DNA from 3 places in the Allobosea sp. GW821-FHT09G06 genome. Region 1 is predicted to be linked to each of the others. Evidence: predicted binding sites of a transcription regulator. Region 1 holds the regulator's gene; each other region holds the start of a gene.
The links. The regulator HrcA, encoded in region 1, represses chaperone genes, less so after heat shock. The targets are predictions, from matches to a motif close to GTTAGCACTCNCNNNNNGNGAGTGCTAAC.
Positions count from the first base shown of each region.

Region 2: groES (co-chaperone GroES) is a predicted target of HrcA. The motif match lies at 7,908-7,936, and genes of this name have one in related genera.
Region 3: groES (co-chaperone GroES) is a predicted target of HrcA. The motif match lies at 4,993-5,021, and genes of this name have one in related genera.

Region 1 is NZ_JBWKOI010000005.1:147,276-157,435, forward strand. It holds gene AC07NY_RS22170 (SDR family NAD(P)-dependent oxidoreductase) at 1-216, opposite strand, end outside; gene AC07NY_RS22175 (TetR/AcrR family transcriptional regulator) at 332-1,039, shown strand; gene AC07NY_RS22180 (GIY-YIG nuclease family protein) at 1,115-1,450, shown strand; gene lepA (translation elongation factor 4) at 1,472-3,277, opposite strand; gene AC07NY_RS22190 (YiiX/YebB-like N1pC/P60 family cysteine hydrolase) at 3,341-4,105, opposite strand; gene AC07NY_RS22195 (helix-turn-helix domain-containing protein) at 4,340-4,939, shown strand; gene AC07NY_RS22200 (GNAT family N-acetyltransferase) at 4,936-5,472, shown strand; gene AC07NY_RS22205 (DUF3297 family protein) at 5,619-5,867, opposite strand; gene hrcA (heat-inducible transcriptional repressor HrcA) at 5,956-7,041, opposite strand; gene rph (ribonuclease PH) at 7,186-7,902, shown strand; gene rdgB (RdgB/HAM1 family non-canonical purine NTP pyrophosphatase) at 8,037-8,684, shown strand; gene hemW (radical SAM family heme chaperone HemW) at 8,681-9,880, shown strand; gene AC07NY_RS22230 (sn-glycerol-3-phosphate import ATP-binding protein UgpC) at 10,006-10,160, opposite strand, start outside.
Region 2 is NZ_JBWKOI010000002.1:980,161-990,320, reverse strand. It holds gene AC07NY_RS14875 (methyl-accepting chemotaxis protein) at 1-554, opposite strand, end outside; gene AC07NY_RS14870 (L,D-transpeptidase) at 1,008-1,769, shown strand; gene AC07NY_RS14865 (DUF2076 domain-containing protein) at 1,927-2,727, shown strand; gene AC07NY_RS14860 (L,D-transpeptidase) at 2,822-3,637, opposite strand; gene AC07NY_RS14855 (lipopolysaccharide biosynthesis protein) at 3,802-5,232, opposite strand; gene AC07NY_RS14850 (GNAT family N-acetyltransferase) at 5,446-5,937, shown strand; gene AC07NY_RS14845 (DMT family transporter) at 6,154-6,777, shown strand; gene AC07NY_RS14840 (PaaI family thioesterase) at 6,764-7,246, opposite strand; gene AC07NY_RS14835 (MarR family winged helix-turn-helix transcriptional regulator) at 7,316-7,771, opposite strand; gene groES (co-chaperone GroES) at 8,000-8,287, shown strand; gene groL (chaperonin GroEL) at 8,337-9,974, shown strand; gene phnD (phosphate/phosphite/phosphonate ABC transporter substrate-binding protein) at 10,115-10,160, shown strand, end outside.
Region 3 is NZ_JBWKOI010000001.1:911,424-921,583, forward strand. It holds gene AC07NY_RS04355 (hybrid sensor histidine kinase/response regulator) at 1-1,683, opposite strand, end outside; gene AC07NY_RS04360 (transglutaminase-like domain-containing protein) at 1,776-2,543, opposite strand; gene AC07NY_RS04365 (hypothetical protein) at 2,667-3,011, opposite strand; gene AC07NY_RS04370 (cold-shock protein) at 3,053-3,262, opposite strand; gene AC07NY_RS04375 (phosphatase PAP2 family protein) at 3,526-4,092, opposite strand; gene AC07NY_RS04380 (DUF982 domain-containing protein) at 4,163-4,456, opposite strand; gene AC07NY_RS04385 (usg protein) at 4,631-4,900, opposite strand; gene groES (co-chaperone GroES) at 5,160-5,474, shown strand; gene groL (chaperonin GroEL) at 5,533-7,158, shown strand; gene AC07NY_RS04400 (hypothetical protein) at 7,233-7,448, shown strand; gene AC07NY_RS04405 (hypothetical protein) at 7,500-7,766, shown strand; gene htpG (molecular chaperone HtpG) at 7,880-9,763, shown strand; gene AC07NY_RS04415 (twin-arginine translocation pathway signal) at 10,117-10,160, shown strand, end outside.

The sequences.
Region 1 (10,160 bases):
GGTGATCGAGGTGGCATCGCCGACATCCAGCAGAATGCTTTTCGAGGTGCCGCCCGTTTCAGCGATCTCCGCACGCGCCTGATCCAGCGCGGATTGCCGGCGCGCTGCGAGCGTGACCTCGACGCCATGGCGCGCGAGCAGCTTGGCGAAATGCAGCCCCAGCCCGCCGGACGCACCCGTCACCAAAGCCGTCCGGCCTGAAAGGTCCTCGAACATCGCGGCACTTCCTCCACCAAAAATCGAGCGAGCGCTCGCTATTTTTATGGCGATGCGCCTGCTCTTGCAATAGGCTTGTTTAGACAGTGGGATATTCGGGCGAGGCGGGGACAGGGTGCAGCCGGCGAATCACAAGGACGACGCCAGCACTGTCTCGATGGAGGCGCTGTGCCAGCGCATCTTCGAGCGCCATCACGACGCCATCCGCGTGCGCAAGCCGCATGTCGCCGTCGCCAATCTCGCGCGCATCGTCGAGGCCACGCTCAAGCTCTCGAACCGGCAGGGCTTTCACGCCACCAGCCTGCGTGACCTTGCCGAGGCCTCCGGCCTCAGCATGGGCGGGCTCTATGCCTATTTCCCCAACAAGGCGACGCTGCTGGCGATGATCCTCGGCGAGGTCGCGCGCGCGGCGCAGGAGGCGCTCAGCGCGGCCCCTGCCGCCATCGCCGGCGATCCGCAGCGCCATCTCGCCTGGCTGATTGAGCGCCATATCCGCCTGACCGAGGCGATGCAGCCCTGGTTCGTCTTCGCCTTCATGGAAGCGAAGTCGTTTCCCGCGGCCGAGCGAAAGCAGGCCGTCGACAGCGAGGCTGCGACCGAGGCGATCATCGCCGATGTGCTACGGCGCGGCGTGGCGGAAGGCACCTTCGCCATTGCCGATATCGACCTCGCCGCCGCGCTGATCAAGCCGCTGCTGCAGGAATGGTATGTGAAACGGGCCAAGTACCGGAAGCGCGGCACCTCAATCGAGGCCTATATCGCAGCCTCGACCGATTTCATCATGGCAGCGGTGCGGGCGCAGGCTCAGAGCCGTCCAAGTTAAATTACCCGGATAAAAACTTGCCTTATTAAAATCCGGGTATTACTGAGCGTCCATCGAACAGGATGGATCGCACCGATGCAGAGCGCGGACAGGAAGGCGGCAACGGCCGCCTACAAGGAACGGAAGACGGTCGCGGGCATCTTCGCCTTCCATTGCGAGGCGGCCGGGCTGACATGGGCCGGCCGCGCGCCCGATCTTTCAACGATCGAGAACCGCCTGCGCTTCACGCTGCGCCATGGCAGCCACCGCCAGCGCTCCCTGCAGGCGGCGTGGAACGCGCATGGCCCCGAGGCCTTCCGCTTCGAGGCGCTGGAACGGCTGGAGGACGAGGATATCGCCTATGTGCTGGATCGCGTGCTGAAAGAACGCCTCGCCCATTGGCAGGCGAGGCTCGGCGCCGAGGCGCTTTAGGCAGCAGCGCTGGCGCGCCGCTCAATCGTCCATCTTGAGGGCGGCGATGAAGGCTTCCTGCGGGATTTCGACCTTGCCGAACTGCCGCATCTTCTTCTTGCCTTCCTTCTGCTTCTCCAGAAGCTTGCGCTTGCGGGTGGCGTCGCCACCGTAGCACTTGGCGGTGACGTCCTTGCGCAGGGCGCGGATGGTCTCGCGGGCGATGATCTTGCCGCCGATCGCCGCCTGGACCGGGATCTGGAACATGTGCGGCGGGATCAATTCCTTGAGCTTCTCGCACATGGCGCGGCCGCGGGCATCGGCGCGCGAGCGGTGGACCAGCATCGAGAGCGCATCGACCGGCTCGGCATTGACCAGGATCGACATGCGCACGAGGTCGCCCTCGCGATAGTCGGTGATCGCGTAGTCGAAGGAGGCATAGCCCTTCGAGATCGACTTCAGCCGATCGTAGAAGTCGAAGACGACCTCGTTCAGCGGCAGATCGTAGACGACCTTGGCGCGCGAGCCGACATAGGACAGGTCGGTCTGGATGCCGCGCCGGTCCTGGCAGAGCTTCAGGACGGAACCGAGATATTCGTCCGGCGTGAAGATCGTCGCCTTGATCCAGGGCTCCTCGATGAATTCGATCTTCATCACGTCCGGCATGTCGGCCGGGTTATGCAGTTCCAGCGTCGTGCCGTCGCGCAGCTTGAGGTGGTAGACCACCGACGGCGCGGTCGAGATCAGGTTGAGGTTGAACTCGCGCTCCAGCCGCTCCTGGATGATCTCCAAATGCAGCAGGCCGAGGAAGCCGCAGCGGAAGCCGAAGCCGAGCGCAGCCGAGGTCTCCATTTCATAGGAGAACGAGGCGTCGTTCAGCCGCAGCCGGCTCATCGCGGCGCGCAGCACCTCGAAATCGGCGGCATCGACCGGGAAGATGCCGCAGAACACCACCGGCTGCACCGGTTTGAAGCCCGGCAGCGGTTCCGCGATCGGCTTCTTCTCATCGGTGATGGTGTCGCCGACGGCGGTATCCGCGACTTCCTTGATCGAGGCGGTGAAAAAGCCGACCTCGCCGGGCCCGAGCTGCTTGACCTCGGTCATCTTGGGCTTGAACACGCCGACGCGATCGACGCCATAGGAGGCGTTGGCCCGCATCATCCGGATGGTCATGCCCTTCTTCAGCACGCCGTCGATGACGCGCACGAGCACGACGACGCCGAGATAGGCGTCATACCATGAGTCGACCAGCAGGCACTTGAGCGACGCATCGGGATCGCCCTTCGGCGCCGGAAGCTTCTCGACGATGGCCTCCAGCACGCCCTCGATATTGAGGCCGGTCTTGGCCGAGATCGGCACGGCCTCGGAGGCATCGAGCCCGATCACGTCCTCGATCTGCTGCTTGATGCGCTCCGGCTCCGCGGCGGGCAGATCGATCTTGTTGAGGACGGTGACGATCTCGTGGTTGGCGTCGAGCGCCTGATAGACGTTGGCGAGCGTCTGCGCCTCGACGCCCTGCGAGGCATCGACCACCAGCAGCGAACCTTCGCAGGCCGCGAGCGAGCGCGAGACCTCATAGGCGAAGTCGACATGGCCGGGGGTGTCCATCAGGTTCAGGACATAGTCCTTGCCGTCCTTGGCCCGGTAGTCGAGCCGCACCGTCTGCGCCTTGATGGTGATGCCGCGCTCCTTCTCGATATCCATCGAGTCGAGGATCTGGTCGCTCATGTCGCGGGCAGCGACGGTGCCGGTCTGCTGGATCAGACGGTCGGCCAGCGTCGACTTGCCGTGGTCGATATGGGCAACGATCGAGAAGTTGCGGATATTGTCGATGGTGCGGGTGCTCATCGGGCGCAGATAGCAGCGTTGCCTCATTGCGCCAAGGCTTTGCAGTGGGATATCGCCGCCGCGCTACGCCGCGACCAGGCGATCCTGCGCCCAGTTCAGGGCGCGATAGTCGAAGCCGGCCTCCAGCGTTGGCTTGACCACCGAAAAATACGGCGAGATGTCGAAATCGCGCGGCATGTAAAGCGAGTGATGCCGGATGTGCAGAATTTCCTCGAAATCCTCATCGCTCATCGCCCGCGCGTATTCCACCGTCGGCAAGACCGGGTAGCGCGCTGCCTCGAAAGCCTGGGCGATCAGCGTCGAGCAGATCGCCCGTGTCGGATCGCCGGAACCGATCGCGATCATGCGCCGCCGCCAGCGCTGCGGCACCCAGGGCAGCGGCACGAGCCAGCGCAACAGGTCGATGATGTTCTTGAGGTCGTATTGCGTGCCGAGACGGGAGAGAGCGAAGGCTATGACAGTGCCGCGGCCCTGCGCGTCCAGCCCCTGCGGCCGGCAGATGCGCGTGCCGAAAGCGCCGTATTTCGAGAGCGGCGAGAGTACGCAGCCGACATCCATCTCGACCTCGGCCAGCACCAGCGGTTCGCCATGCTCGTCGAACTGCCCGGTCTCGCCGACATACAACGCTGCGTGCGACCAGGTCGACTGGGTGAGGTATTTGATCGCGGTCGAGACCTTCATGCCGCCCTCGACCAGCAGCACATCGCCGGGCTGAAGCGCCGCCTTCAGCCGGTGCAGGGCCTTCGAGTCCGCCGACGCCGCAACCTGCTTGTTGCGGGTGATGAATCGGACGACCGAGCGTCCCAACCATTCGAGACCGCGATTCATGACCGCTGCTTCCTTGTCGCTTCCCCTGCGATGCGCCATCGAACTGGCGTCGTTTGACCGAGATCAGAGCATGAAAGCCTGATTTTTCCTGAAATGCGGGGCGCAACGGCAGAGCTGCCCTCGCGATAATTCGAAATGTGATGAAAGCGAGGTTGATGGGCGATCGCAGCCGCAAGCGCGGCAGTTCGGTCTTGCTGTATTGCTTTTCTATTTTAGTAGAAATAATCCTATTTCATGGACCACTTGGACGACACCGATCTCGACCGCAAACTTGGGCTCAAGCTCAAGGCCGCGAGAGTGCATCACGGCTGGACGCTCGACGATCTCTCAGGGCGTTCCGGGGTCAGCCGCGCCATGATCTCGCGAATCGAGCGCGGCGAATCGAGCCCGACTGCCGCCCTGCTGGTCCGGCTCGGGTCCGGGCTCGGCCTGTCGCTTTCGGCCTTGCTGGAAGAGGATGCAGGCAGCGGGCCGCTGGCGCGCCGCGACGCCCAGCCGCTCTGGCGCGATCCGGCGAGCGGCTATCTGCGCCGCAACGTCTCGCCGCGCGGGACGGGCTCGGGCTTCGAGATCGTCGAGGTCGAGCTTCCGGCCGGCGCCGAAGTGAGGCTGGACAATGCGACCGGCGCCGCGGCGCTCGATCAGCAGATCTGGGTGCTGCGCGGCCGGCTCGACCTGACCGTCGAAGGCGTTCGCCATGAATTGGCCGAGGGCGACTGCCTGCAAATGCACCTGCGCGGCCCGATCATCTACCGCAATCCGGGCGATGCGCCCGTCCGCTACTCCGTCATCCTCGCCGCCAGGAGCGGGGCCTTTCCGGGACATATCGCATGAATGCGACCAGCCTCGCCGTCGCCATCGAAACGCTCGACGCCAGCGCTGCCGAGACAGCCGTTCCGGCGCTGGCGGAGATCCTGCGTGACAGCGTCGCCAACGGCGCCTCGGTCGGCTTCATGAACTGGAACACGGCCGCCGATTACGAGCGCTTCTGGCGCGATGTCGTGGCGGGTGTCGCGAGCGGGCAGGCCATCCTGTTGGCCGCACGGAACGAGAACGGCATCGTCGGCACGGCCCAGCTTCACCTGATCGGCAAACCGAACCAGCCGCACCGGGCCGAAATCGCCAAGGTACTGGTGCATTCGCGCGCGCGTCGGCAGGGCATCGGCGAAGCGTTGATGCAGCGGGCCGAGGCGATCGCGCGGGAGAAGGGCCGCGACCTGCTGGTGCTCGACACGGACGAGCACGGCGCGGCGCGGCGGCTCTATAACCGGCTCGGCTGGACCGAAGCCGGTACCATCCCGCGCTATGCACTGATGCCGGATGGCGCCGATTGCGGCTCGACATTTTTCTACAAGAGCCTGGCCTGAGCCACCGCTGTCATTCCGGGGCACGCCGCAGGCGTGAACCCGGAAACCACGACTGGGTGGGGCATTTGATATCCACCGACTGGTCACTCGCCCGGTCGTGGGTTCCGGGTTCTTCGCTGCGCGAAGCCCCGGAATGACAAGGGGGCTCAGCCCTCGACGTTGCCGCGGATATAGGGCTCGACCGGGCCCTTGAGCGTGATCGTCATCGGGCGGCCGAAGCGGTCCTTGGCGGTGCCGGCGGCGACCTTCACCCAGCCTTCGGAGACGCAATATTCTTCGACATTGGTCTTCTCGACGCCCTTGAAGCGGATGCCGATATCGCGCGCCAGCACCTCTTCATTGTAGAAGGGGCTCTCCGGATTGACGGACAGACGGTCGGGAAGCTGCTCGGACATGGCTCGCACCTGAATTGCGGAAACGGTTGCTTTGCCCGCTCGATAACCGCTTCCGCCGGCAAAGCCAACTCAGGGCCTTGGCCAACGCCTAGCGGCTGCCGTCCAGCAGGCGGCCGACGACCTTGGCGGTGTAGTCGACCATCGGGACGATACGAGCATAGTTCAGGCGCGTTGGGCCGATGATGCCGACGACGCCGACGATGCGCTGCTCGGCGTCGCGGAAGGGCGCGGCCACCATCGAGGAGCCGGACATCGAGAACAGCTTGTTCTCCGAGCCGATGAAGATGCGCACGCCGTCGCCATCCTCGGCGCGCGTCAGCAGGTCGATGACGTCGGTCTGTGTCTCCAGATCGCCGAACAGCATGCGGATGCGCTCGAGATCCTCCTGTGCCCGGAGATCGTCGAGCAGATTGGCCTGGCCGCGCACGATGAGATGGCGGTCGCTGCCCGGGCCGGCCTGGGTCGCGATGCCGCTTTCGACGAGGCGGGCCGTCAGCACGTCGAGCTCGCGCTCCATCAGGGCGCGCTGCCCGCCGATCTCGCCGCGCAGTTCGGCCAGCGTCTTGCCGAGGATGCGGGCGTTCAGGAAATTCGCGGCCTCGCTCAGCGCCGAGGCCGGCAGGCCGGCCGGCAAAGCCAGCAGACGGTTCTCCACCGCGCCGTCCTCCGAGACCAGCACGACCAGCGCGCGCAGCGGATCAAGCCGGACGAACTCGATATGCTTCAGCCGGACATCGGCCTTGGTGGTGACGACGACGCCGGCGCCGCGCGACAGGCCGGAAAGCAGGGCCGAGGCTTCGGTCAAGGTCTGGTCGAGATTGCGGTTGCTGGCGGCGACCCTGATCTGCGCCTCGATTCGGGCGCGTTCGTCGGCCGTGAGATTGCCGACCTCCATCATCGCATCGACGAAGAAGCGCAGGCCCCGCTCGGTCGGAAGGCGCCCCGCGGAGGTATGCGGCGCATAGATCAGCCCGGCCATTTCGAGATCGGTCATGACATTGCGCACCGTCGCCGGCGACAGCGCCATCGGCAGCAGGCGGGCGATGTTGCGCGAGCCGACGGGCTCCCCCGTCGTCAGGTAGCCGTCGACGATCTGGCGAAAAATCTCGCGCGAGCGCTGGTCGGTCTCGACCAGGCCGCTCATCGTCTCGGGGCGGGGCGTATGGGCGCTCATGAACCTTTTTCAGGCGAACCGTCGGTCTCGTCCTATTGTCGTCATGCAAAGCGCAGGGATCAAGGGGCAGAACTGCCCCGCGCCTTGCCGCGCGCGGCGCAAACGCCTACAAGCCGCCACTTCCCCGCAAGACAGGAATATTTCATGCGACCCTCCAAACGCGCCGCCGACGAGATGCGCAAGGTCACGCTCGAACGCGGCGTGGTGCGCTATGCCGAGGGTTCCTGCATGGTGACGTTCGGCGAGACGAAGGTGCTTTGCGCCGCGACCGTCGAGGAAAAGGGGCCGCCGTGGCTGCGCGGCACCGGCAAGGGCTGGGTCACCGCCGAATATTCGATGCTGCCGCGCGCCACGCATGAGCGCACGCGCCGCGAGGTCACCTCCGGCAAGCCCTCCGGCCGCACGCAGGAAATCCAGCGCCTGATCGGGCGCAGCTTGCGCGCCGTCGTCGATCTCACCGCGATCGGCGAGCGCCAGATCGTCGTCGATTGCGACGTGCTCCAGGCCGATGGCGGCACCCGCACGGCCTCGATCACCGGCGCCTGGGTCGCGCTGCACGACGCGCTGAAATGGATGGAAGGGCGCGGCCTGCTCAAGGGCACGAGCCCGCTGAAGGACCATGTCGCCGCGATCTCCTGCGGCATCGTCGCCGGCAACCCGGTGATCGATCTCGACTATGTCGAGGATTCCGGCGCGCAGACCGACGCGAATTTCGTCATCACCGGCTCGGGCGGCATCGTCGAGGTGCAGGGCACGGCCGAGGGGGCGCCCTTCTCCGAGGAGGAGCTCCTGTCGCTGCTGAAGCTCGCCAAGGGCGGCGTTTCCAAGCTCGTCACGCTGCAGAAGGCGGCGGTGGCGTAGTCATCGTCATAGAACACGGCGTCATCCCGGACGCAGCGAAGCGGAGATCCGGGATCCATCGTAGAGTGCGACGCCCTTCGATGGATCCCGGGTCAAGCCCGGGATGACGGCGTGGTTCCAGAGGATAAGAAGAGATGTCGGAGCATCGCCTCCTCACCGGCAAGGTCGTGATCGCGACCCATAACCAGGGCAAGTTGCGCGAGATGCGTGACTTGCTGGCGCCCTATGGCATCGAGCTCGTCTCGGCCGGGGAACTCGGGCTGCCAGAGCCGGTCGAGGATGGCTACATGTTCTCGGAGAACGCGGCGATCAAGGCGGTCGCCGCGGCCTCGGCCAGCGGTTTGCCGGCGCTTTCCGACGATTCCGGCATCTGCATCGATGCGCTCGACGGCGCGCCGGGCCTGTTCTCGGCCAACTGGGCCGGACAGGCTAAGGATTTCGCCTTCGCGATCGGACGCGTGCAGATGGAACTCGCCAAGCGCGGCGCCATCACGCCCGAGACGCGCAAGGCGCATTTCGTCTCGGCACTGGTGATCGCCTGGCCGGACGGACACCAAGAGCTGTTCGAAGGCCGCGTCTTCGGCACGGTGACCGAGCAGGCCCGTGGCCTGGGCGGTTTCGGCTACGATCCAATCTTCCTGCCCGAGGGCCATGACAAGACCTTCGGCGAGATGACGGCCGAAGAGAAGCACGGCATTCCGGCCGACGGCTCGCCCGGCCTGTCGCATCGCGCGCGCGCCTTCCATGTGCTGGCCGCCGCCTGCCTGAGGAAGTCCGCGTGAGCGACCCGGCCGCCTTGTCCGAGCGGCCATCGCTCCTGCATCCGACCGCGGATGCGGGCTTCGCCGTCTATGTGCATTGGCCGTTCTGCCTGGCCAAATGCCCCTATTGCGACTTCAACAGCCACGTGCGGCTGCAGCCGCCCGACCAGCAGCGCTATATCGCTGCCTTCCGCCGCGAGATCGCGCATCGGGCGGCGCTGGTGCCGGGCCGCACGGTCTCCTCGATCTTCTTCGGCGGCGGCACGCCCTCGCTGATGGAGGGCCGCACGGTCGGCGCGATCCTCGATGCGATCGGTGAATACTGGGCGGTCGATCCCAATTGCGAGGTCTCGCTGGAGGCCAACCCGACCAGCGTCGAGGCCGGGCGCTTCCGCGATTTCCGGGCTGCCGGCGTCAACCGCGTCTCGCTCGGTGTGCAGGCGCTGAACGACGCCGATCTCAAGGCGCTCGGACGGATGCATTCGGCCGAGGAGGCGCTCGCCGCCGTCGCGATCGCGCGCCAGTATTTCGAGCGCTATTCCTTCGACCTGATCTATGCCCGCTCGCCCTTGCAGACGCCGGCCTTGTGGCGCGCCGAGCTGGAGCTGGCGATCAGCCACGCAGCCGAGCATCTCTCGCTCTACCAGCTGACGATCGAGCCGGGCACCGCCTTCGAGCGACTGTTCCGCGCCGGCAAGCTCGCCATTCCCGATCACGATGCCGGCGCCGCGCTCTACGAGACGACGCAGGAGATCACGGCGAAGCACGGCCTGCCGGTCTACGAGATTTCGAACCATGCCCGGCCCGGCGCCGAGTGCCGGCACAACCTCGTCTACTGGCACTATGGCGAATATGCTGGAATCGGCCCCGGCGCCCATGGACGGCTCGTAACAACGCAGGGCCGTATGGCGCATTCGACCGAGAAGCGGCCGGAGGTCTGGCTGGAACGCGTCGAGGCCGAGGGTCATGCTCTGGTCGAGGACGAGCGTCTCAGCGAAGAAGCGCAAGGCGATGAGTATCTGCTGATGGGGCTTCGCCTCGTCGAGGGCATCGATCCCCAGGTGTTCAAGGCGCTGGCGGGACGCGCGCTCAATGCCCAGCGCGTGACCAGCCTGATCGACGAGAAGCTGCTGATGGAACGCGCGGGCGGCCGGCTCGCGGCGACGCCGGACGGCGCCTTGTTGCTCGACGCGCTGGTGGCCGATCTGGCGGCTTGAAGCCTGCCGTCATTCTCGGGCGGAGCGAAGCGCAGACCCGAGAATCTCCTTCAGGAAGAGGCGCTGGAGCCTCCGCGTCACGAGATGCTCGGGTCAAGCCCGAGCATGACGGCAATTCTCGGGCGTCAGCCCTTCCCCAGCCGCACGCCGGTCTTCGGGTCGAAGACATGGACCTTGTCGGGATCGACGGTGATCCAGAGCCGGCCTTCCTGCGCCGCAATCTCGCCGGTCGCCGCCTGCATCACGAAGGGCTGGCCGGCGAGCTTGCCGTGGAAGAGCT
Region 2 (10,160 bases), on a different contig from region 1:
CCGATGACGGTCAGGAACTCTTCCTGCTTGATGCCGACATAGAGAATGCCGATCACGTTGCCGTCCGACTTCTGGACGATCGGCTCATAGATCGTGAAATAGGGCACGCCGAGAATGTCGGCGGCGCCGGAATAGGTCCGCTTCTCCTTGAAGACGGCATCGTAGGCCGGGCCCTGCGCCAGCTTGGTGCCGACCGCCCGCGTGCCATCCGGCTTGGTGACGTTCGTCGTCACCCGGGTGTCGCCCATGAAGACGGTGGCCGTTCCGCCCGAAAGCGCCTTGACCTTGTCGACTGCCGCGAAGTTGTCGTTGATGGTTTCGTTGCCGAAGATGAGCTTGCTGCCCTCAAGCCTCGGCTCGCCCTTGGTCAGCAGGATGTCCCGCAGCAGGTTGATGTTGATGGCCAGGCTCGACTGGGCGCGTTCGCGCATCGCGCTGTCGGCTGCGCGCAGCGACACCGCGACCGAAGCCGCGACGGCGACGCCGACGATCAGCACGGCCAGTATCGCCAGACGCGTCGCGATCGGCAGACGCAGCGAAGGCAGTTTCAGCATGGAGGCCCATCTCCCGGGAAGAGCGACATGATGCAGCGCTCTCCGGAGTGGCGCGCCGCCAGCAACACGTAGGCATAGGCGGCAGGCAATCGTCTAAACTCGCATGGCTTCGCCGGTGATCAGAAGACTGATGTAAAGCGGCAGCGGCTATCGACGAAACAGGGTCACTATTGAGCCTCATCGTCAAAAAATATTTAACTGATCGAACATGCCCGAGCGACAACACGGCAGCCATCGCGGCCCGATCTGGAGCGAGCTGCCGATGCCCGGCATGTGCCTGTCCGGCAACTCACCTGTTGCCCGATCGCAACAGGCGCCGCCAACCACATTTTTGCCACATCACGTTCACCCCACGGCCATCTCGGCCACCTTGAACGGAGGTCAACAGCGGCGCATGGAACCAACGCACCGTTCTGCCGTTCATTTTTGCCCGTAACGCCGAGTTTTCCGTCGATGTCCCCCGACCGTCCGTCCGCCTCCCCCCTCGCCCGGCCGACCCGCCGCGTCTTTGCGGCCCTGAGCCCGCTCTTCCTGGCGGCTTGCGTCGCCAATCGGCCGCCGGAGCCGTTCGAGGTTGCGCATCAGGGGCCGCATATCAGCGCCGAGTACCTGGCGATGTATGGCGAGCGGCCGGATGAGCAGCACCCGTTGCCGGCGACGGATCTCTCGGAAGTCGAGCCGCAGTTCCTGCGCCGCATCGTCTCCTACCCGACCCGCGAGCAGCCCGGCACGATCGTCGTCGATACCGACAACCGCTATCTCTATCTCGTGATGGAAGGCGGAAAAGCTGTCCGCTACGGCATCGGCGTCGGCAAGCAGGGCATGTCCTGGCGCGGCCGCGCCACGGTCGCCCGCAAGGCGCAGTGGCCGCGCTGGACCCCGACGGCGGCGATGATCGCCCGCGAGCCGGAGCGGAACCGCCCCTGGGCGGCCGGCATGGCCGGCGGGCTCGAAAACCCGCTCGGCGCCCGCGCGCTCTATCTCTACCAGGGCAACCGCGACACGCTCTACCGCATCCACGGCACCTCCGAGCCGTGGTCGATCGGCAAGTCGGTCTCGTCCGGCTGCATCCGCCTGTTCAATCAGGACATCATCGACCTCTACAGCCGCGTTCCGTCCGGCACGACGGTGGTGGTGCTAAACCGCGGCTCGCTGCAGGCCCCCTCCGATGTCGACGAGATGCCGCCGCCGGACGACGATCTCGGCAGCATCTGAGGCCGATTGGGCCTCTTCGTCGCATCGGATTCGGGAAAGGCGCAATGCGTTTCCCGGCCCGATGCGCGCCCGTCACGGCGACGCCTTGATACCGTCACAGGCCGATCCCACCTCTTGAGCACGGCGCAACCGCGCCGCGCAACGAGAGGAGATGACGATGACGCCGCAAGAACGCGACGTGATCGCCGGGATTTTCGACCGCCTTCGGCAGGCAGCCAACCAGCCCCGCGACCCCGAGGCTGAGAATTTCATCGCGGAACGCCTGCGCGAGCAGCCCTATGCGCCCTATGCCATGGCTCAGGCGGTCTATGTGCAGGAGCAGGCGCTCGCCAACCTGAACCAGCAGGTCGAGAGCCTGCAGGCGCAATTGCGCGAGGCGCAGACGCGCGCGAGCGAGGCGGCGCAGCCGCAGGCCGGCGGCTTCCTGTCCGGCATCTTCGGCGGCGGATCGGTGCCGCGCACTGGCTCGGTTCCGCCCGTGCCGCCGCGCACTGATGTGGCAGCCCCATCCGGCGCCTGGAACACGCAGCCGCAGGCCGCTGCCCCGGCTCAGGCCATGCCGATGCAGGCGCAGGGCCAGCCCGGCCCGTGGAGCAACCAGCCGCAGCAGGCGCCCGGACGCGGCGGCGGCTTCATGGCCAGCGCGCTGACCACGGCGGCCGGCGTCGCCGGCGGCATGATGCTCGGCAATGTGCTGACCAACGCCTTCGGCGGCGGCAGCAAGCCTGCGGCGCAGACCGCGAGCGACACCGGCGCGAACTCCAGCTCAAGCCCGGCTGCGCCCCAGCAGGCGGCCGCCGACCAGAGCGCCAGCGCCCAGCCGGCGTCCGACCAGACCGCGCAGGATAACGGCTACGGCCAGGGCTATGACGGCGAGGCCAATTACCAGAACGCGAGTCACGATGATGCCGATCCCGGCTTCGACGATGGCAACGCGGATGATGACAGCTGGGTCTGACGGCGCCTTTCGCCCCTGACCGGCTAAGATACGAAAAACGGCGGCCCGCGATGCGGAGCCGCCGTTTTTCATGGTTCGTCGATGAGGACTTGCCTCAGATCACCAGCACCTTGGCGCCGACGCGGACGCGTTCGTAGAGGTCGGTGACGTCGTCATTGGTCATGCGGATGCAGCCCGAGGACACCGCCTGCCCGATCGTGTTCGGCTCGTTGGTGCCGTGGATGCGATAGAGCGACGAGCCCAGATACATGGCGCGCGCGCCCATCGGGTTGTCGGGACCGCCGGTCATGAAGCGGGGCAGGTCGGGCCGGCGCTTCAGCATCTCGGCCGGCGGCGTCCAGCTCGGCCATTCCGCCTTGCGGCTGACGGTCTTCATGCCGGCCCAGGAGAAGCCCGGCCGGCCGACGCCGATGCCGTAGCGCAACGCCCGGCCGCCCGGCTGCACCAGGAACAGGAAGCGCTGCGGCGTGTCGATGATGATCGTGCCCGGCTTGTGGGGACCGTCATAGGCGACTTCCTGCTTGCGGAAGCGCGGGTCGACGATGTGCTGGATGCCCTGCTGCGGCTCGACAGGCTCGCCGAGCGCCGCCATGCGGCGGCCGGCGCGCGGCTGACGCGCCGCCTCGAACGGGTCTTCATAGCCGCCCTGCGGCTGCACCCGCTGGCCATAGGCATAGCCGCCGGGGCGGTTATAGACCGCGCCGCCACGCCCAGCGGGCGTCGGGTCGCGGCCGGTCATCAGCATCTCGATGAAGCCGCCGCCATAGTTGCCGCGCCCGCCGCCTGAAGCCATCGGGTCGTTCGGCGCGGCGTAGCCGTGATTCTGGCGATAGCCCTGCGCGAGGGCCGGCCCGGCCACGGCCAGGGCTCCGGCAGCAGCGAGGAGCGGAAGGATAATCTTTCGACGCATGACGCGGGTACTCTCGACATCGACTGCCTGAAAGCCTGCGGCGTGCCCAGAAAGGAATGGTGAATCGTTGACTCTTCAGCGCGAAAACCGGCCTTAACCGGCGCAATTCGCGGAATTAACCTTAGCGACCAGTCAAGCGACAGGGTGAAGGAAACCTTGCTGCCTCACCGGCGCGCGGAGCGCCGGGCGAGCCAGCGCAGCTTCAGGCCGGTGCGCCAGCGGCCCACATCGCAGGCCAGGATCACTCCCGCGTAGCCCAGCCCGCCGAGCCCGATCTGCAGCGGCAGTTCGAGGGCAGCCGGAAGCGTGCCGCGCAACGGCCAGATCGCAAGGCCCATCGCGACACCGGCGGCGAGAACGCAAGCGATCTCCCGCAGCGGCGGCAGGGCCGGAAGCGCGCGCAGGGCGACCACGGCCATGACCAGGAGCGCCGTCAGATAGGCGGCGCTTTGCGCGATCGAAACCGTTGCGGGTGCCAGCGTTCCCGGCAGCGCGAAGATGATGGCGAGATTGACGGCGAGCCCGATCAGGGAGGCGAGGATCGCGACGAGCGTGCGCTTCGCCAGCAGGAAGACAGGCGCGAGACCGGCCTGAAACAGTGCGATCGCCGCGAAGCCCGGCAGCAGAAGCACCATATGGCCGGCGAAATGGCCACGGAAGCTCGCCGGCACGAAAAGCCGCTCGAAGGCCGGCAGGATCAGCCAGAAGCCGAGCGCCGCCGGCAGCACGCAGGCGATCACGGGGACCATGTTGCGGGCGATGCGCTTCTGCGCGGCGATCGGCCCCCGCGTCTCGTCGAGGCGGATGACCTGGCGCAGCAGCACGATCTCCAGCATCGAGGCCAGCACCGGGAAGAGCCTGAGGCCGATATCGGAGGCCAGCGAGAAATAACCTGCCTCGGCGAAGCCAAGCCTGTCGGCGAGGATCGCACGGTTGAAGAGCGGGATCGCGGCATAGACCGCGTTGCCCGCGACCAGCGGCAGGGCATAGCGCGCGAAACCGCGCATCAGGTCGGTCCGGAGTGCGCCCGGCGCGGGTTTCATATCGGCGAGCCGGTTGCGATTGGCGATAACGGCGGCAACTGCGCTGAGCACGCCGCCCAGCAGCACGACGGCCGGATCGCGCGTCCACCAGGCGCCGCCGACCATCAGCAGCAGGGCCGCGACGCTGCGGACGAGGACGAGCCGGGCATAGGCCGCATCGAGGAAGCGGGCCCGCGCGATGGCCGCGTGATAATCGAACCAGCCCGCCGCGATGCCGCCCGCGACCGAGACCATCAGCAGCGCCGCCGGGAGCCCGGCATCGACGCCCGCCAGCAGCGCAGCGGCGAGGAGCGCGCAAAGCGACAGGCTGACGCCGGCAAAGAGCAGATCGAGTGTCGCCCGGATGCCGGGATCGCTCTCGCGGGTTTCGACAGAGTAGAACCGGACGATGGAGAGCTTCAGCCAGTCGAGCAGCGCCGTGTTGACGAGCACGATTGTGGCGGCGCCGATCGCATAGAGCCCGAACGCCTCCGGGCCAAGGAACAGGGCAACGAGCAGCCCGAGGACGAAGTTCAGCCCGGCATTGACGATGAAGGGCAGAAGAACGGTCATCGGGCCTTCGTCACTCCCTTCCGATCCTGCGGCTGCCACGCCGAAGCGCACGACTCATCGGCGCTGACGCCGTCTAAACCGGGGGTAGCCGGACGAAACCGGTTTTCCAAGAGGCGTTGCGAAGCATCACCCTCTTCGCCCTGCCGCCACGGCATTGGGTGACGCCATTCCCGCATCTTCACGACGACAGGATTTGACCGTAAGGCCAACATCATGACGACGCCCATCCGGCCTGCCCGCGACAACGATTCCGGCCCGCTCTCCGCCCTCATCGCGGCGAGCTTCGCGGAATATCCGGGTTGCATCTTCGTCGAGGACGAGCTGCCGGAACTGCGCCGGCCGGCCTCCTATTTCGCAGCCAAGGGCGGCGAACTCTGGATCGTGGACGGACCGGACGGGCGCATCGCCGGCTCGCTCGGCATCGTGCCGGTGCCAGAACAGAATGCGGTCGAACTCGCCAAGGTCTATGTCGACGGCGCCCTCCGGGGCACCGGGCTGGCGCAGGCGCTGTTCGCCAGGGCGATGGATTTCGCCGGACAGGGCGGCTTCACCGAGATGACGCTGTGGTCGGATACGCGCTTCACACGCGGCCATCGCTTCTACGAGAAGCTCGGCTTTACCCGCTGGCCGGGCGAGCGCTATCTCGGCGACGTCTCGGCAAGCTGGGAATACCATTTCCGCAAGCCGCTGCACGTCAGCCCATGACGCTCTCCGTTGCCTTCCGGGCCGCGCTCGGCATCGCCCTGCTCACCGCCATGGACGGGGTGATCAAGGGCCAGATGCAGGAGCACCCGTTCATCGTGGCGCTGTTCATGCGCTTCCTGATGGGCGGCATCTGCGCGCTCATCGTGCTCGCCATCGCCCCGCCCGCCCCGGCCGACGCAGGCCAGCCTGATCGGCAATCTCGCGCGCATCCCGCTGGTGGTGCTGACCGCCGGCAGCTTCTTCTATTCGGTCTCGGTGCTGCCCCTGGCGGAGGCGTTGACGCTCTCCTTCCTCGCGCCGGTCTTCGTCGCCCTGTTCGGCGGGCTCCTGCTCAAGGAGAAGATCGACAAGCGCATCCTGCAGGCGCTCGGCTTCGGGATCGCCGGCATGCTCGTGATGGTCTGGCCCCGCCTGCAGGGCCATGTCAGCGGCGCCGGTCTCGGCGTCGCCGCGGCACTATTCTCGGCAGTCAGTTATGCCTTCAACCTGATCCTGCTCAGGCGCATCGCGGTCAGGGAACGTCCGACCGTCATCGTCGCCTTCCAGAATGTCGGGCCGGCGGTCTGCCTCGCCATTCCGGCTGCGCTGGCCTTCGTGCCGATGACCTGGACGGATCTCGGCGCCTATCTCTTCGCGGGCGCACTCGGCGTCGCCGGACACCTGACGCTGACCTCGGCCTATGCGCGGGCCGCTGCCTCGCGCCTCGCGCCGATCGAGTACACGGCGCTGATCTGGGCGAGCCTGCTCGGCTTCTTCGTGTTCGGCGAGGTGCCGCTCTACACGACCTATCTCGGCGCATTGCTGATCGTCGCGGGTGCCATCGCCGTCAGCCGGCGCTAGGCTTCGCCGGAAAGACCAGACAGGTCTCGGTGCCATGCGCGAGCAATTTGCCGCGCGCATCGACCAGCTTGCCCTCCGTCGTGATCACCGAGCTGCCGCGATGGATCAGCTTGCCTTCGCAGCGCACCGGGCCGCTATCCGGCATGACCGGGCGGACATAGTTCAGCTTCATCTCCAGCGTGGTGTAGCCCTCGCCCGGCTTCAGCGTCGCATGGGCAGCGCAGGCCATGGCGGAATCGAGGATCGTCGCGGTCCAGCCGCCATGGATCGTGCCGAGCGGATTGAAGAAACGCGCCGAGGGCTGGCCGACGAAGACCACCCTGCCCTCACCGGCCTCTGCCAGCTCGAAATCCATGGCGTCGGCGAAGGGCGGCGCCGGATTGGTGCCGGCGATGATCCCGCGCAGGAAACTCAAGCCATCGCCCGCGACCAGTTCCTCGCGAGACACCACCCCAACCGCGCGCTTCATGCCGATCTCCATTCGTGTATCTGCACGATAGAGATGTGACCGGGCACTGGTCAACCGGTGAGCGCGGCTTCAGCGCTCACCGCGCGCGGCCCGGCGCAGCGCCTTGAGGCCGTCCCGGGTCTCGCGCCAGCGGTCCTCGCCGAAGCCGCCTTCGATCTTGTCCTGCGCCTCCCGCCAGTACGGGATCGCGGCCTCGATCGCGGCCCTGCCCTTCTCGGTCACCGCATAGACCGAGGCCCGGCCACGGCACTCCACGGGCTCGACCATGCCCTCGGCCGCCAATAGCTGGAGATTGCGCGTCAGCGAGGTCCGCTCCAGCGCGAAGCGTTCGGCCAGCTCCGTGACCGATTTCCATTGCCCGGTTGAGAGCGCCGAAAGCAGCACGAACTGGGTGATCTTGAGGCCACTCGGGCGCATTGCCTCGTCATAGGCCCGCGTTACGGCGCGTGCGGTCATGCGGACATGCAGCGCGACGCAGGAGCGGGCGATGGCGTCGAGGCGCGGGTCGGGCGAGGGTGTCGTCATTCCGCCATGTTAGCGTGTTCAAGCGCTGCTGCCAGCAGGTCCGAGGCCGCCTGCGACACCGCATCCGCCGCGTTCACTTTATCGCCCGGTGCTTCCTTGACTCTCCGGACCCCCGCGCCTATCTCCGCTGGCATCTGTTAGCACTCTCACTTGGTGACTGCTAACAGCCTCCCCCGGGAGCCCTTCAGAGGCACCCGAAACGAATAAGACCGAGAGGAAGACAGAACCATGAAGTTCCGTCCGTTGCATGACCGCGTCGTGGTCCGCCGCCTTGACAGCGAAGAGAAGACCAAGGGCGGCATCATCATCCCCGAGACCGCCAAGGAAAAGCCCCAGGAGGGCGAGGTCATCGCCGTCGGTTCCGGCGCGCGTGACGAGGCCGGCAAGCTCGTTGCCCTCGACGTCAAGAAGGGCGACCGCGTCCTCTTCGGCAAGTGGTCGGGCACCGAGGTCAAGATCGACGGTCAGGACCTCCTGATCATGAAGGAATCCGACATCATGGGCGTCGTCGGCTGATCGCCGCCTGACCGCTCTCTTCCGTTTCAAGTTCTAAGGAGTAGCTCTCATGGCTGCCAAAGACGTCAAATTCGGCACTGAAGCCCGCGACAAGATGCTGCGCGGCGTGGATGTCCTCGCCAATGCCGTGAAGGTCACGCTCGGTCCGAAGGGCCGCAACGTCGTGATCGAGAAGTCGTTCGGCGCTCCGCGCATCACCAAGGACGGCGTCACCGTCGCCAAGGAGATCGAGCTCGCCGACAAGTTCGAGAACATGGGCGCCCAGATGGTCCGCGAAGTCGCTTCGCGCCAGAACGACCATGCCGGCGACGGCACCACCACCGCCACCGTTCTCGCCCAGGCGATCGTCCGTGAAGGCGCCAAGTCGGTTGCGGCCGGCATGAACCCGATGGACCTGAAGCGCGGCATCGACCTGGCCGTCGAGGCCATCGTCGCCGACCTCAAGAAGAACTCGAAGAAGGTCACCTCGAACGCGGAAGTCGCGCAGGTCGGCACCATCTCGGCCAACGGCGACTCGTCGGTCGGCGAGATGATCTCGAAGGCCATGCAGAAGGTCGGCAACGAGGGTGTCATCACCGTCGAGGAAGCCAAGACCGCCGACACCGAACTCGACGTCGTCGAGGGCATGCAGTTCGACCGCGGCTACCTCTCGCCGTACTTCATCACCAACTCCGAGAAGATGGTCGCCGAGCTCGACGACCCCTACATCCTCGTCTTCGAGAAGAAGCTGTCCTCGCTCCAGGCGATGCTGCCGATCCTCGAGGCCGTCGTGCAGACCGGCAAGCCGCTCCTCATCATCGCCGAGGACGTCGAGGGCGAGGCCCTGGCCACGCTCGTCGTCAACAAGCTCCGTGGCGGCCTGAAGGTCGCGGCCGTCAAGGCTCCGGGCTTCGGCGATCGCCGCAAGGCCATGCTCGAGGACATCTCGATCCTGACCGCCGGCCAGATGATCTCGGAAGACCTCGGCATCAAGCTCGAGACCGTGACGCTCAACATGCTCGGCCGCGCCAAGCGCGTGCGCATCGAGAAGGAGAACACCACGATCATCGACGGCGCCGGCAAGAAGAAGGACATCGAGGCTCGCGTCGGGCAGATCAAGGCCCAGATCGAGGAGACCTCCTCGGACTACGACCGTGAGAAGCTCCAGGAGCGTCTGGCCAAGCTCGCCGGCGGCGTCGCGGTCATCCGCGTCGGCGGCGCGACCGAGGTCGAGGTCAAGGAGAAGAAGGACCGCGTCGACGATGCCCTGAACGCGACCCGCGCTGCGGTCGAAGAAGGCATCCTCCCCGGCGGCGGCGTTGCGCTCCTGCGCGCGCTGTCCTCGGTCAAGGGCATCAAGACCCAGAACGACGACCAGAAGACCGGCGTCGAGATCGTCCGCAAGGCGATCGCCGCTCCGGCGCGCCAGATCGTCGACAACGCCGGCGATGACGGCGCGGTCGTGATCGGCAAGCTGCTGGAGTCGAAGGACTACACCTACGGCTACAACGCCCAGACCGGCGAGTACGGCGATCTGGTCAAGGCCGGCATCATCGACCCGACCAAGGTCGTGCGCACGGCGATCCAGGACGCGGCTTCGATCGCCGGCCTGCTGATCACCACCGAGGCGATGGTCGCTGACCTGCCGAAGAAGGACGCCCCGATGCCCCCGATGGGCGGCGGCGGCATGGGCGGCATGGACTTCTGATCCATCCCCCTATCAAGCCTACGGAAGGCCCGGCGCAAGCCGGGCCTTTTTCGTTTCACGGCACTGTCATCCGCCCGCCATCCAGCCGTCGTGGCGTGCGCGCATCGAGGCGCGATCAGATCATCGCGCCAGAGACCATCATGCCGACACGCCGCTTCGTCCTCGCCGGCCTTGCCGCCGGCAGCA
Region 3 (10,160 bases), on a different contig from region 1:
CATCGCGTTGGTGACGCGTCGCTCGGCGCGCTCGTTGCCGGCGATGTCCTTGGCGAGAAGCTGCAGGTTGCCAGCCACGACCTGAAGCAAGTTGTTGAAATCGTGCGCGACGCCACCTGTCAGTTTGCCGACCGTCTCCATCTTCTGAGCTTGCGCGAGCTTGGCCTCAGCCTGGCGCCGCTCGTCGATCTCTGCGATGACGCGCGCCTCCAGATTATCGTTGAGCTGTCGCAGCTGCGCCTCAGCCCGCTCGCGATGCCGGACCTGCCGGGAGAGATCCTCGGCCTGCGCGCGAAGTGCTGCTTCGGCGGCCCGCTGGTGCGTGATGTCGGTATGGACGCCGACCCATTCGACGATCTCGCCGGTCGTATCGAGCATGGGCAAGGCCCGGATTGCGAAGTTGCGCCAGCTGCCATTTCTGTGGCGCACGCGGTGCTCGTGAACGTACATGCTCTTCGCCGCGACCGCCGCGTTCCAGCTTTCGACGGATCCGGACCGGTCATCTGGGTGCAGCGCCTCCGCCCAACCGAAGCCCTGGTACTCCTCATAGGCCTGACCGGTGAGCGCGGCCCAGCCCGGCTGCTCGCCCTCCATTCGGCCATCGGGACTGTTGGTCCACAATACCCCGTGCACGGCGTCCATCGCCGTCCGAAACCGGCTGTTGCTCCGGGCCAGCGCAGCTTCGCGCAGGGCGCGCTCCTGCACATCGATTCCTAGGACGTATACGCCAGGAATCGAACCGTCCGGCTCGACGCGCGGCACATATCGAACCTCGAGCCTCCGGGTTACGCCATCGCGGTGCGGCATCGTCGTTTCGGCGGTGAAGCGCTCACCCGCAAGGCCACGGTCGAGATCGGCTCGGCGATCCTGATAAGGGGCATCGCCGATGATGTCCCTGACGTGTCGCCCGATCATGCTCGTCGGTGACATCCCGAACCAGGTTTCATAGGCGATGTTCGCGAAGCGATAGACATGCTCCCGGTCGACATAGGAGACCAGCATCGGCAGGGCGTCCGTAACCCTGAGCAGTTCGGTTTCGCTGACGGCGACGCGCCGTTCTGCCTCGACACGTGCGCTGTTGTCGACGATCGTACACATGACGCCGCCGACGCCGCCATCGGCTTCGTAGACCGGCGTATAGAACAGGTCGAGATAAAGCGTTTTCCTGCCGTCTGGCCTGTCGAATTCGATGGGTTGGTCGCGATAGGAGACGGTTTCGCCGCGCAGGCCGGCTTCCAGAATGGGACGATTCCAGTCCCAGACTTCCGGAAAGGCCGTCGCGACCGGGCTGCCGAGAGCCGAAGGATGACGCTCCCCGGCAATCGTCCTGTAGGCATCGTTGTAGAGCATGATGTGATCGGGCCCCCACATCAGCACCTTGGCAACGGGGGAATTCACGATATTGGCTATCGTCGCGCGCATTTCGACAGGCCAGGTGTCGACTGCGCCGAGGCTGGTCGCGGCCCAGTCACGCTCGCGGATCAACGCACCGCATTCCCCCCCGGCCACCGGCCACGCCGCTCGTTCCTTCGGCGTCCAAGGGTGAGGCTTATCCCGGAGGGCTTTCAAGGCTGCGCGGACGACCGCGCTTGCGTCGGCATAGCCGCCAGAGGCCACTTGCTCGGATATGAAATCGTCGAGCTCGGGCGTGAGGGAAACGTCGCGAATTTGACCGGTCATCATGGGGCTGGCATCGGCTGCCAGTTTGCTCGTGTCAACAGTTTCTCATTCGGCATCCGCGTGACTGGAACGGCCCTCTGGGTCGCGCAATCCGATCAGTCCACAGGCACCTCTTGAGTGATCACCTCGAAGCGGTTCAGCACATGCGGGCCGAAGGTATGGACCATCGGGATGTCGGCTGCGTCGCGCCCTCGCGCCACGAGGATGCGACCGATGCGTGGCACGTTGTGGCGGGCGTCGAAAGTCCACCACGACCCGCCGAGATAAGCCTCGAACCAGGCGTTGTAATCCATGGGCGCCGGATCGGGGGGAACCCCGATATCGCCGAGGAAGCCGTTGCAGTAGCGCGCCGGAATGTTCATCGCCCGGCACAATGCGATGGCCAGATGCGTGAAGTCGCGGCAGACGCCGACGCGCTCGCTGATGGCCTGGGCGGCTGTTCTCGTGCTGCGGGCGCACTGATAGTCGAAGCGGATCTGTGCATTCACGTAATTGCAGATCTGCTGAACCCTGTTCCAGCCCGGCGCGAAACTCCCGAACAGATTCCAGGCCGTGGTCGACAGCTCGTCGACCTCGCAATAGCGGCTTGGCAGCATGTATTCTATCACTTCAGAAGGCAGATCGGCGGGCCATATTTCAACCGCCGCCTGATCGAACTGATCGGGCATGCCGGAGTCGCGCACGACCATGTCGTTGGTGAGGATGACCCCGCCTGCGGGAATGACGAGCCTGCGACAGAGATTGCCGAAGCCGTCCGTGTACTCCTCCATGGGCACATCGCTTCCGTCGACGACGGAGGCGGCCCGCGCGTTGGGTCCAGTCACGAAATCCGGCTGTCGGCTCAGATGCGGGTCGAGCAGCAAGATGCCCGGAGTAGCTGGATCGTACCGATCTCGATCCGGTAGCCGACGCGAATGTCCATGGATGTCCTCTCACCTGAACCGGTGAGACCGCAACACACGGCCGGCGAGCCGAGTTCCGGGCGACTATGCGGAGATTTTAGACACCTTCGCGCCCTTGGCTTTGACCGGCGGCAACGCGAGAGCCATGGCCTGGTCTTGTGCCTCCTTCGCAAGCCGAAGGCCCCGCAGACGGGCTGTGTTCTCGGCGCGCTGTTGGATGATGCTGTCCATCTCCGATGTCATCCGACCTCTCGCCAGGGACTTGATCTGAAGCTTGAGGAATTGATTGTCCGCCGTCATGCGCTGCTTGGATTGTTGAAGCATGCCGCTTCTCCTTGCGTTCTCGTCGAGCACTGGATGTTCAGCGCAAGTAGGCTGAAAGCAAAAAAGGCCGAGCATGAGCCCGGCCTTTCCGATGGCTATGGTCAAGGCGCCAGTACATCCGTGGTCGCCGTTGACACATCGCCTGATTACGCAGCCTGGAGCTGCTCCGCCGCCATCTTCCCGGACTTGTTGTCGCGAGCGACCTCAAACCCGATCTTCTGGCCTTCGCGGAGATCCCGCATGCCAGCCCGCTCGACGGCGGAGACATGAACGAACACGTCCTGACCGCCATCGTCGGGCTGGATGAAGCCGAAGCCCTTGGTGGAATTGAACCATTTCACGGTGCCGGTGGTCATGAATAACCCTCCTTCTGGCAAACTCTGTCGCTCCCCGACAGGATGTCGGGAGAGTTCAGAACGATTTTGAAAGGGGGGATCATCGAACCCACGCTCGGAGCGCGGCAAAACAAAAACCAACCAAGCAATCTCGATGTACTTATATTTATAGGATGACTTTCAAAAACGCAAGGAAATTCTTTCACAGCAATCACGGAACAGGAAATCAGTGCGATTTTATTTTCCATAGACCGTTCCTTTTCGGGACCGGCTCGGGACGGAGGTCATCGCAGAGCATGAATACGCCGCGATAGTCTTTCGACGACGACCCCGGCCGCAAACCCAGCCGCGACTCCTGAAGGCCAATGAGGCAGGGCAGGGACACGCGACAGCGCCAACGCGCCGAAGGCACTCCACAGCCATGGCGGCGAACCGGTCCCGGAACCGGCCAGAAACGATGCCAAGGCGCCGGCATGCATCGCGTGCCCGGAGGGAAACGCATCGCTCGTCCTACCGATCAATTGATGCCTTACAGGGGTCCGAATGACGCGATCGGGACGCTGCTGATCGACAAACCTTTTGATTGCGTGGTGGAGAATCGTCGTCGTGGCGAAAACGGCGAGATAGCGCAGAGAGGTTTGTCGCTTCCCCGGGGGCGAGACCAGCCACCAGATCGCTCCCGTGCTCAATAACGTCCGCGCATCACAGGCCCATCCGAGGGCCTTGGCGGCTCGACCGGTCCCGCTCGGAGCGTTCTGTGCGAGCGCCTCCACGGATCTCTTCTCGCATTTGCTGACGTCCAGGCGGATGCGAGGCAAGCGAAACGACGGCACTTTCTCGCTCCGAAACATTCCTATCCTTTGAATGGCACCTTCGCCTCAAAAGTCGCCCGGCCCCGCCGCCGCGGTGCCGGGCTCCTTGTCAGGCGTGGCCGCGCGAGCCTTCCTTGCGGCCGCGGGCGAACGCGGCCACGTCGGGAGCAAGGAGATCATGCTTCTCCGCCCAGGACGCGAACAAGCCGCGCGCCGTATCCGCTTCGATCTCGCCGCGGATCGCCGCCAGGCAGGCCTTCAGCGCGAAGCCGTGGACCGCATCGCGCCTGCTCGCCGGCCAGTCGGCCAGGAACATATAGGCCTCCATGGCAGACGCGATCGCCGCCGGATGCCCAAGACCGGTCAGGATCACGACCGGCCTCTCGAAGTCGTCTGATGTCATCATGCAGTCCTCCCGCGGCGGGGAGCGATTGCCAACGTTGCCATAGCCATATCCTCCTGGAAGCAACATGGATCCGGGTTGGTTGATCGCCGCGTCGAGCGCGCTGTAGCTGTCGGCGGCTGCGATGATTTTGGGATGTGTTCTCCTCGGATCAAGCCCTCCGAAGCATCAACGTCACTGGAGCCGGAACTCGCCGCTGACCGCGCTGAGGTCAGCAGGCCCGATCAGGTCCTTGTGGGCAACGGTGATGCGGAACAGCCTGCCGTCGAGCTTGGCCTGCCAGAAGGCGAGGAACTTGTTGAGCTCGGGAAAGCGCGGAGCGAGATCGTAATCCTGCCAGATATATTCCTGAAGGATCGAAGGGTGATCGGGCAGGCGGTAGAGGATGCCGGCGGTGGTCAATCCATAGCCGGCGATCTGGCGAGCGAAGTCTGTCGAAGCCATTCCTTTCAGCTCCCTGGTTTCACTGCGGCGATGGCAGCGGATTCCCAACGCTTTGGCAAGCCGAAGGTTCGATTGTGCTGCCTTTTCAGCCTGTTAGCACTCGATCAAAAAAAGTGCTGCCGACCTCTTGAAGGCAAAAATGGGGCAACCCAAATCTTCGCGCGGGCACGGCGCCTCAGGGCGCGCGGAACCTCGCCGCGAGACCTGAACAGGGCCGGCCCGCTTTGACATGTGACCGACATGGAAACTGGAGGAACTCATGAAGTTTCGGCCACTGCATGACCGCGTCGTCGTGAAGCGCATCGACGCCGAGGAGAAGACCAAGGGCGGGATCATCATTCCCGACACCGCCAAGGAAAAGCCGCAGGAGGGCGAGGTCGTCGCCGTCGGCGCCGGCGCGCGCGACGAGACCGGAAAGCTCGTGCCACCCGACGTCAAGGTCGGCGACCGCGTGCTCTTCGGCAAATGGAGCGGCACCGAGGTCAAGATCGACGGCCAGGATCTCCTGATCATGAAGGAGACCGACATCATGGGCGTCGTCGAGACGACGGCCGCCCTCAAGAAGGCCGCCTAACGGGGCCTTCATCCCACATCATCAACCTGAAACCTCAAGTCTGAAGGAGTGAGGAATCATGGCTGCGAAGGACGTGAAGTTTTCGCAGGACGCGCGCGAGCGGATGCTGCGCGGCGTCGACACGCTTGCCAATGCCGTGAAGGTCACGCTGGGTCCGAAGGGCCGCAACGTCGTGATCGAGAAGTCGTTCGGTGCGCCCCGCATCACCAAGGATGGCGTCACCGTCGCCAAGGAGATCGAGCTTTCCGACAAGTTCGAGAACATGGGCGCCCAGATGGTCCGCGAGGTGGCCTCGAAGCAGAACGATGCGGCCGGTGACGGCACCACGACCGCGACGGTGCTCGCCCAGGCAATCGTCCGCGAGGGCGCCAAGGCGGTGGCCGCCGGCATCAATCCGATGGACCTGAAGCGCGGCATCGATCTCGCCGTCGAAGCGGTGACGAAGTCGCTCGGCGAGCATTCCAAGACGATCACCGGCTCGGAGGAGGTCGCGCAGGTCGGCACCATCTCGGCCAATGGCGACCTCACCATCGGCGAAATGATCGCCGAGGCGATGAAGAAGGTCGGCAACGAGGGCGTCATCACCGTCGAGGAAGCCAAGACGGCCGAGACGGAGCTCGATGTCGTGGAGGGCATGCAGTTCGATCGCGGCTACCTCTCGCCCTATTTCGTGACCAACACCGAGAAGATGGTCGCGGAGCTCGAAGATCCCTACATCCTGATCCACGAGAAGAAGCTCTCGGGTCTCCAGGCGATGCTGCCGCTGCTTGAAGCGGTTGTCCAGACTGGCAAGCCGCTGCTGATCGTGGCGGAAGATGTCGAGGGCGAGGCTCTCGCCACGCTCGTCGTCAACAAGCTCCGTGGCGGCCTGAAGATCGCGGCCGTCAAGGCTCCGGGCTTCGGCGACCGCCGCAAGGCCATGCTGGAGGACATCGCGATCCTGACCGGCGGCACCGCGATCAGCGAGGATCTCGGCATCAAGCTGGAAACCGTCACGCTCGACATGCTCGGCCGCGCCAAGAAGGTCCGGATCGAGAAGGAGAACACCACCATCGTCGACGGCGCTGGCGCGAAGGCCGAGATCGACGCCCGGGTCGCGCAGATCAAGGCGCAGATCGAGGAAACCACCTCGGATTACGACCGCGAGAAGCTGCAGGAGCGTCTGGCCAAGCTCGCTGGCGGCGTCGCGGTGATCCGCGTCGGTGGGGCGACGGAGGTCGAGGTCAAGGAGAAGAAGGACCGCGTCGACGATGCCCTGAACGCCACCCGCGCAGCGGTCGAGGAAGGCATCCTGCCGGGCGGCGGCGTCGCCCTGCTGCGCGCGGTCAAGGCGCTCGAAGGGCTGGTGCCCGGCAATGACGACCAGAAGACCGGCGTCGAGATCGTCCGCAAGGCGATCACCGCGCCTGCCCGCCAGATCGTCGAGAACGCGGGCGGCGACGGCGCGGTCGTGGTCGGCAAGCTGCTGGAGTCGCAGGACTACGCCTGGGGCTACGATGCCCAGACCGGCGAGTACGGCGATCTGGTCAAGGCCGGCATCATCGACCCGACCAAGGTCGTGCGCACGGCAATCCAGGACGCGGCGTCGGTCGCGGGCCTGCTGATCACCACCGAGGCGATGATCGCCGAGGCGCCGAAGAAGGACCCGGCGCCGGCCATGTCCGCCGGCGGCATGGACTATTGAGCACCGGGGGCGCCGCGATTGCCGCGGCGCCCCCTCTCAACGCGGTGACCTCCTAGGCATACCGAGGGGAAACAATGCCCTTCTCATCATTGACCGATCCCATCGATTTGGCCCGTGCCGAAGCTGCTCTTGAAAGGGCATGGGCGGAACTCAAGCCGTCGTTTCCGTCTGAATCCGACGAACTGGAGCGAAACAACCTCGCCTATATCGTGGCTTCGCTGGTTCCGCTGGCGCTCGACGAGGATGATCTCGCACAGCGTGCGATCGACCGGTTTCGCGAGAAGGCCTAGGCGAAAGGCTCCGTGAAAGCCCCTGCATTCTCTCAATCGCGTCAGACCGACATGACCGACGGCACACAGGAACCTAAGGACATCTCACCGTCCGACCGCTTCAAGGCCCTCATTACGAACGCCGAGAGCGCAACATACGGGCTCAAGGATAATCTTCTGGCCGTCATGACGCGGGATGGATCGGCAACGTGGCAGACCGTCGCCGCTCACATCGAGGCTCAGTTGCCCGGCGCCGGCGAGTTCGCGACCGCGCGCCTGAACGCCATACTTGCTCTAATCAGGACGCTATCCAACCGACAAACGTCCGGGAGCGGGTGAGCGCGGCTCTCTATAGTCCCCGGCCGTCAGCAAACAGGCTGGCTCGCCGCGGGCCCGCGCGATATCGCACTCTGCCAGCGTCTCCCCGCCGCCAATCTATTCGAGAAATCCGAATGACAACGACCGCCACAGCCGAGCATCGCAGCTTCGAAGCCGACGTCTCCCGCCTTCTGCACATGATGGTGCATTCAGTTTACTCGGACAGGGACGTTTTCCTGCGCGAGCTGATTTCGAACGCGGCCGACGCGTGCGAGAAGCTGCGCTACGAAGCAATCGGCACCCCCGAACTCCTGGGGGATGACCCGAAGCTCGCGATCACCATCTCGGCCGATCCGGAGGCCGGCAGGCTGACCATTGCCGACAACGGCATCGGTATGAGCCATGACGAGATGATAGAGGCTCTCGGCACGATCGCCCGCTCCGGCACGCGCAGCTTCATGGAGCGGGTAGCAGGCGCCGATGGCAAGGACGGCGCGCAACTCATCGGCCAGTTCGGCGTCGGCTTCTACTCCGCCTTCATGGTCGCTGAAAAGGTCGAAGTCGTCAGCCGTCGCGCCGGTAACCCGGAAGCCTGGACCTGGTCGTCGGACGGCAAAGGCGAGTTCACGGTGGCGCCTGCAGCGCTGGACGAAGCGCCGGCACGCGGCACGCGCGTGACGTTGCACCTGATGGAGGAGGCCAGGTCCTATGCCGAGCGCTGGACGCTGGAGCGCATCGTCAAGGAACAGTCCGGCCATGTACCGGTCCCGATCTCTCTGATCACGGAGCCGGGCGCCGATGCGGTCGCCCTCTCCGACGGAGCCGCGCTCTGGACGAGGCCGAAGAGCGAGATCACGAAGGACGAATACGCCGATTTCTACCGCAGCGTTGCGGGACAATATGACGAGCCGACGTCCACGATCCATTTTCGCGCCGAAGGCCTGCACGAATATACCGCGCTCGCCTTCGTCCCGGGCGCGCGTCCGTTCGATCTCTTCGACGCCGATCGCAAGGGGCGGATCAAGCTTTATGTGAAGCGCGTCTTCATCACGGACGAGGCTGAGCTCCTCCCGCGTTACCTGCGCTTCGTCCGCGGCATCGTCGACACCGCCGACCTGCCGCTCAACGTCTCTCGCGAGATGATCCAGGACAGCCCGCTGCTCGGGGCGATCAAGAAGGGCGTCACCAACCGCATCCTTTCCGATCTCGCGAAACTGGCCGAACAGGATCCGGACACGTTCCGGATGATCTGGGAAAATTTCGGCGTCGTCATCAAGGAAGGGCTGTACGAGGATTTCGCGCGCCGGGAGCAACTGCTCGGCCTCGCTCGCTTCCGAACCACGGCCTCCAGCGATGGGTGGCGCAGCCTCAAGGACTATATCGGCGCGCTCAAGGACAACCAGACCGCGATCTACTACATCGCCGGCGACGATGCCTCCCGGATCGCCAACTCCCCGCAGCTCGAAGGTTTTCGGGCGCGCGGCATCGAGGTGCTGCTGCTGTCGGATCCGATCGACAGCTTCTGGGCATCGGCAGCCCCGGATTTCGAAGGCAAGCCGTTCAAGTCGGTGACGCAAGGGGCGGCCGATCTCGGTCTCATCCCGCTGCTTGATGGCGAGGCGCCTCCGTCGGTGGAAGCGAGCGAGAAGGTCGGCGCTCTACTTGTATCGATGAAGGAGATTCTGGCCGAAGAGGTTGCGGATGTCCGATCCTCAGATCGGCTGACCGAGAGCGCGGTCTGCCTTGTTGCATCAGACAAAGGGCCGGATCGGCAGTTCGAACGTCTGCTCAGCGCCGCGGGGCGCGTGGAAAGTGCTGCCAAGCCGATCCTCGAGGTCAACCCGCGCCATGCGATGGTCTCAGCCCTCGCATCTGTCGAAGATGATGCGTTGCGTAGCGACGTCGCCCATCTGCTCCTGGATACCGCGCGCGTCCTTGACGGCGATCGCCCGATAGATGCAAGCGCATTTGCCGAAAGGCTGAACCGGCTCATGACGCGAAGCTTCGGCGAAGATTGAGCGGCGAAGCGAACGAACGCGTGGCCGTGCGGTCAGGCAATTCCGTTAGGCGCTTCCCCATTTCGCTCAACTTCGAATGTCCGGTTCTAGGTCGCTTGCCGATGTCCGCACTTGGCGCCGAGGCGACGGCCCGGCCCATGGCCGCTGCCTCGGTGACGCCGAGGTGGATGCGCATCACATGGCGCGGCCATGCCGTGCTAAGCGCCGGAGGTAAGGGCCTCCGTTGGCGAAGTCGTCACGATGCCGTGTAGTGCGCTCGCCGACGAAATTTCGTCGGATAGCTTAGTATGGTTGCGTATGATCTGAGGCTCGCGGCGTCTGGCCGACGGGCATCTAGTCCCATGGAGCAAGCGATGCTGCCCATTTCAATGACCCGTCGCGGCCTCCTCGCCACCGG